Regions from separate parts of the Janthinobacterium sp. C22 genome, predicted to be linked through region 1. Evidence: predicted binding sites of a transcription regulator. Region 1 holds the regulator's gene; the other holds the start of a gene.
What was found. Region 1 encodes FNR, which switches genes on or off when oxygen is low (the NO sensors DNR and NnrR bind a similar motif). Its sites were predicted from a motif close to TTGATNNNNATCAA; they were not measured.

Region 1 (3,207 bases):
GCAGCGACTGGCCCGCCACGCGCACCATGGTCAGATACTTGCGCTGTTCCGTATCGAGCTTGGTATTGCCCAGCAAATACACCATGCCCAGCACGGCATTGAGGGGCGTGCGGATTTCATGGCTCATGTTGGCCACGAAATCGCTCTTCGCGCGGTTGGCCGCCTCGGCCCGGTCGCGCTCCTGTTCCAGCTCCGCCGCGCGCGATTCGAGTTCCTGCTGCAGCCGGTCGCGTTCGCTCATCAGGCCGTTGAAGGCTTCCGTCAGCTCGCCGATCTCGTCGCGCTGCTGCACGGGAACGGGGTGAAACGGCTGCCGCTGGTGCGCAGCGCCTGCAGGGTGTCGCGCAGGCGCACCAGGGGCGACAGCAGGCGTACGGTGACCCAGCCCAGCACGGCTGCGGCCAGCAGCGAGGCGAGGATGCTCCACAGCACCAGCCGGTACAGCACGCCGTCGAACGGTTCGAAGGCGTCGTCGAGGGGCAGCGAGGCGGCCAGCAGCCAGTTCACCGATTTCAGGCGCTTGAAGCTGTTGACGGCCGTGATGCCGCGGCTGTTGGTGCTGACCATGCTGCCTTCGCCATCGTCCTTCAGCAGCTGAGTGGTCGTCAGGTTGGCGTTCGGCAGGCGCGGCTGCAGCAAACGGCTGGTATCGGGGTGCAGCACGTAGCGCGGCACGGCGCCGCGCGTGAGGATGAAGTAATAGCCGCTCTTGCCGATCTTTTCCGAGCGCAAACGCCCCAGCAGGTTGTCCTTGTACAGGCGCAGCACGCCGATCACCACGCCGGCCACCTGGCCGTCGGCGGCCAGCACGGGCGCCACCATCTGCACGATGGGCATGCCGCTCGATTTGCCCAGCATCGGCTCGGTGATCATGGGCTGGCGCGTGCGCAGCACGGTCTGGAAATACTCGCGCTCGGCGACGTTGATGCCGGCGCGCCCCGCCACTTCCGGCATGTCGGCCACGACGGCGCCGTGCGCGTCGAGCACCAGCACGTCGTCGAACAGCACCAGCATCGAGCGGCGCGAATAGTATTCGCGCAACTGGGCGGGCTGGGCGATCAGTTCCGGCGGCTGCTGCCGGGCCGTCAGGGTGACGATCTGCAGCAGCATCCCCAGCTTGTCGTCGAGCTCGGCGGCGGTGCGGCTGATCAGGGACGACTGCTGGCTCAGCAGTACCCGGGTGAAATCGTCGCGCATGTGCTGCACCTGGATCATGGTGACCAGCGCGATCATGGCGATCGAGGTCAGGCTGGTGGCCAGCGCGACTTTTGCTTTGATGCCGAGAGGCTTCATGATTTCCTTTTCAGTACCGGGCGGCACAGGCGGCAAATAATGCTGTCAGGAATTTTCCTATCAATACCCCAGCTTGGCAAGCGCCGCCACGCAAATTGCCCTCTCCGCATGGGCTTTTGACGATGTTGCCATATAATTAAAGGCGGGACGTCGTTTATTCGGTGAAATTGCGGTGAAATTGGCACACGGCAACCCTGTATGCAGTAAACTTGTTGTTGCATTTTCTAAAAGGTACCGACATGACTGAAGCGCTACTCACTCCAACCTTGCCCACAGTGACCGTGGAAGCGTTGCGTGCGCGATGCTCGACCTGCAGCATGCATCAATTGTGCCTGCCGATGGGCCTCGATGTGGGCGACATGGACAGGCTGGACCAGATCATCGGCCGCCGCCGCAAGATCGTGCGCGGCGCCTCGCTGTTCCGCATCGGCGACTCGTTCCAGAACCTGTACGCGATCCGCCTGGGCCACTTCAAGACCTACCAGATCAATCCGGGCGGCGAAGAGCAGGTGACGGGTTTCCAGATGGCTGGCGAACTGCTGGGCATGGACGCCATCAGCGCCGACCGCCACCACTGTAATGCGGTGGCCCTGGAAGACAGCGAAGTGTGTGAAATCCCGTTTTCCAGCCTGGAACAATTGCTGGGCAACATGCCGACCCTGCTGCGCCATTTCCACCGCATGATGAGCCAGGAAATCACGCGCGAGCAAAGCGTGATGCTGTTGCTGGGCAATATGCAGGCGACGCAGCGCTTTGCCGCCTTCATCGTCAACCTGGCGTCGCGCTATGAAGCGCGCGGCTATTCGAGCAGTAAATTCCAGTTGCGCATGTCGCGCGAGGAAATCGGCAACTACCTGGGCCTGACCATCGAAAGCGTCAGCCGTTTATTGTCGAAATTCAAGAAGGAAGGCTGGCTGCGCGTCTCCAACCGAGAGATCGAGATCCTGCAGCCGGCGAAATTGAAGGCCATTACGGCCGGCACGGACGTCTGCAAATAACAGCACCGTCAAAACCTACTGCGCGTCGCGCTTTGCGGCCTGCGATGCTCGCTGTGCTCTAGCACAGCTGCGCTTCTCAGCCACAAATCACTGCCGCTCGCTACGGTTTTTTCCCGGCGCTGTACGTTATAGCTCTTCATCCGCGTGCAGCGCGATGCTGCGTTGCAGCGGCCAGGTCCAGATACCGGACAGGCGCCACTCGCGCTTGTCATTTTCCACCAGCACCTGCCAGCGGCTGCGTTCGAGCATCGGCAGCGCCACGGAAAAATTGCCGGCCGCATCGGGCTGCACCAGCAGCTTGATATCCTTTTCCGGCAGGGTCGCATGCGCCAGGTGCAGCAGCAAAGGCCTCTGGTACGCCTTGCCGAAGCTGTGCACGGAACCGCTCAGGCGCGCTGCGGCGACGTCATACGCCAGGGTCGTATCCATGGCCAGGTCGCTGGCGATCGTGTCGCGCTTCAAATCCTGGTTGATGGCCTTGCCCTGCTTGTAATAGTCGCCCACCACCAGCGCATCGGGTTGTGTAAACGCGATATAACCCATGAAGCTGCCGACGACCACGGACAGGCCGGGACCGATCATCAGCAGCCATGGCCAGCGGTGCTTGTACCACGGGGCAACGGGGGCTTGCAGTTTCAGACTGTCGGACATGCTATTTCTCCTGTGTAAATGGCCGGCCCCCATGCGGGGACCGGCCTTCCTGCATTAGCGCGGCACGATGAAGACCGCGCTTTCGCGCACGTGCAGCGACGGGTCGTCCAGCGAGTGCAATTCGATTGCAATCTTGTTCGAACCCTTCTCGCCGACGCCGTGCGGCACGCGCAGGCGGATCGGCCAGCCCAGCGTTTCCGTCGGCTGCAACGTCACTTCCTCGCGTGTCAGCAAGGTCAGGCCCGGCAAGCCGGATGCGCTGATT
Region 2 (3,207 bases), 700 kb from region 1:
AAATGCCTGGCCCTGCTCGTCTGCGACGATGCCAATCCGTTCCAGGACAAGGCCATCGCCGTCTTCATCGACGGCCAGCTGGTGGGCTACCTGTCGCACAACGACGCCCTGCGCCTGCGCCGCAACCTGGGCCGCATGGACCTGGCGGGCCAGCTGACCTCGTGCGACGCCGTCATCCGCGGCGGCGGCCTGTGGAACGGCAAGCGCCTGTCGTACGCCGTCTGGCTGGACTTGCAGCCGTACAACTAATGATCGCTATACCGCGCGCGCCAGCCTGACGGCGCGCGTGGCGATAAAGCTGGGCAAGTATTTTTCAATTTCAAAGCGCGGGTGGGGATGCATTTCCTCGTGGTAACCGGCCAGCACGAAACCCGCCGCCAGCTGGCCGCCGATCTGGCTGTCCAGGCCGTGGCCGAAGACCAGCGCCTCGCCCTTTTCCATGCGCGCCGCCAGCGCATCGGCATCCATATCCTCCACATCCGAATACGGCAGCACGAAACGGGGGCGTATCAAACCCTGCTGTGCCCATTGCGGATCGCGGTCGCCGATGAATACGGCCGGATTGAAGAAACTGCTCAGCAGCACGCCGCCATCGGCCAGCACGCGCGCGCATTCGCGCCACACGGGGGCGATATCGGGCACGTACTGGTTCGACACGGGGTGGATGATGACATCGAAGCTGGCGTCGGCAAAGCGGGCCAGGTCGCGCATGTCGCCCTGGACGGTGGCCAGTTGCAAGCCGTCGCGTTCGGCCACCATGCGGTCTTGCGCCAGTTGCTGTTCAGACAGGTCGAAGACGGTGACGTGCGCGCCGGCGGCAGCCAGCACGGGCGCCTGTTGCCCGCCGGCGCCGGCCAGGCACAGGATGCGCTTGCTGCGCACCTCGCCCAGCCAGCCGGCCGGCAAGGGACCGGGCGTCAGATGGATTTGCCACTGCCCGGCACGGGCCGCGGCGATGGTGGCGCTGTCGACGGGTTGCGACCAGGGACTGTTCCGTGCAGCCTGGGCATCCCAGGCTTGCTGATTGTGCCGCAAGAAGTTGTTACCTAAAGGCATCCTCATCCTTTCAGAAAAAAACAGGACATGAATGTAGCATGACTCCAGGCAAGGCGCCGCACTGCGCGTGCTGGCTAAAAAGAATACGAGAGAGCATGAAAGTCCGAGAAGTGAACTCCCGCCACGGCCAGCGTTGTTGCGTCACACAAGGAAGTGCCGGACAGATGGCGCCGGCGCCGATGCAGACCACTGGAAAGGCAAGGAGTTCGATGCCATTATCGCCTGCAGGGGGCCAGGCATTTTGATGCACATCAAACAGCTCGCAATCTCCTGGCTATCGCCTTGCGAAAGGTCCTCGCCCGTGTTTTTTTGACCTAGGTCAAGCCCCGCATAAGAAAACCGCCCGCCGGCACGCCAATGCTGGACTTGCCCGTGTTGCCGTTCTAGCCTTGTTGCCATCCTGACTAGCGAATGACACCATGGCCTACAAATCCATCCTCGTCCACGCCGACCTGTCGCGCCATGCGCCGCAACGCATCGCCATCGCGGCGCGGCTGGCACACGCGCACCAGGCGCACCTGATCGGTGCCGCCATGACGGGTGTGTCGCGCTTTACCCTGGAAAACAACCGCGGCATGCGCGGCGGCGCCGTGGCGGCGCAGATCAATGCCCTGCACGGCCAGGCGGAACAGGCGCTGGCCCAGTTTGAAACACTGGCGCGCCAGGCCGGCGCCGTCTCGCTCGAGCGGCGCCTGATCGAAGACGACGAAGATGGCGGCATGGCCGTCAGCGCCCGCTACAGCGACTTGACGGTGCTCAGCCAGCACGACGACAGCGAAGCGCTGCCGGGCGCCATGGGCGACCTGGTGCCCTACGTCATGCTGAACGCGGCCCGCCCCGTGCTGATCGTGCCGCGCAGCGGCCAATTCGCGCAACTGGACAATACCGTCGTGGTGGCCTGGGATGGCAGCATGGAAGCGACGCGCGCCATCGGCCACGCCCTGCCCCTGCTGCGCGCGGCGCGCCTGGTGGTGCTGGCCCTGCTGCACCCGCCCGCCGGCCACGCACAGCCGGCCCGCCATCCGGGCGCAGACATCGCCGCCTACCTGAGCCGCCATGGCGTGCCCGTCGAGGTGCGCCCCGCCGTCACCACGGGCGACGTCGGCGCGGCGCTGCTGGCCATGACGGCCGAAGTGCATGCGGACCTGCTGGTGATGGGCGGCTACGGCCACGCGCGCTTCCGCGAAATCCTGCTGGGCGGCGTGACGGAAACCGTGCTGCGCCAGATGAGCTTGCCCGTGTTGATGGCGCACTGAGGTCCCGCGCGCCACGTTTTGTTGCACAATGGCTATACTTGCCTGATTTTCCATATCAAGGCAATGTAGATGAAGCAACAACTGATCAATTGGGGCAGCGCCCTGGCGCCGTTCGGCAGCGACCTGCTGTGGACGGTCCTGCCGTGGATGCTGCTGTATGGCGTGATCGGCTTTGTGCTGGCGCTCGGCATCTGCCATCAGCTGGCCAGAAAATGCCTGCTGGTGCGCCGTCCGCCCGCCTGGCATGTGGCCGCCAAGCTCAGCTATGTGTTGATCCTGCTCGCGCTGCCGCTCCTCGGCGGCGGGCTTGGCGCCGTGCACAGCGTGCACCGCGTGGTCAACCAGGCCCTCGAGCGCGACCTGCAGCCGGTGGTCGAAGCGCAGATGCCGGCGCTGCGCGTCTACCTGGAGCAGCAGGCCAGGCTGATCGCCCCGGGCCAGCCCATCAGCGTGCGCAGCCTGCTCGAACCCTTCGTGCAAGGCCTGTATTACCAGCCCACGTCCAGCAGCTACTGGGAACGCAGCAAGGCGCGCTGGATCAATGAATTCATCCTGCGCCGCGGCAGCGTGCTGCTGACGCAGGTGCTGCAGGAACAGCTGATCGCCAGGGTCGGCCTGCTCGGCGAGGCGCTCAAGGGTGCCAATTTCCGTGGCCAGGCGACGGGCGAGCTGGCCGCGCTGGGCACCGACCTGGCCGTGCGCCTGACCACCGATGTGGCGCGCCATGCCGACTTCAGCAAACTCGATAAATCCGTGCCGATGATTTTCATCGACGCCATCAAACGCCAGGCCGGCGCGTATTTCAATTCGCTCAAGATCACGCTGGGCCTGTTCGCCCTGCTAACGCTGCTGCTGGTGTGGGGCGAAATCTTGCTGTACCGCCACTATTACCTGC

Region 2: the regulator FNR is predicted to act here: its motif matches at 1,298-1,311, upstream of ACRHIG_RS06445 (universal stress protein).

The regions. Positions count from the first base shown of each region.
Region 1 covers NZ_CP193659.1:704,515-707,721, forward strand. Annotated here, with positions in the region: gene ACRHIG_RS03170 (hybrid sensor histidine kinase/response regulator) at 1-292, opposite strand, end outside; gene ACRHIG_RS03175 (cache domain-containing protein) at 262-1,293, opposite strand; gene fnr (fumarate/nitrate reduction transcriptional regulator Fnr) at 1,533-2,291, shown strand; gene ACRHIG_RS03185 (FixH family protein) at 2,418-2,942, opposite strand; gene ccoG (cytochrome c oxidase accessory protein CcoG) at 2,997-3,207, opposite strand, start outside.
Region 2 covers NZ_CP193659.1:1,405,589-1,408,795, reverse strand. Annotated here, with positions in the region: gene ACRHIG_RS06455 (hypothetical protein) at 1-249, shown strand, start outside; gene ACRHIG_RS06450 (class I SAM-dependent methyltransferase) at 256-1,056, opposite strand; gene ACRHIG_RS06445 (universal stress protein) at 1,476-2,312, shown strand; gene ACRHIG_RS06440 (hypothetical protein) at 2,382-3,207, shown strand, end outside.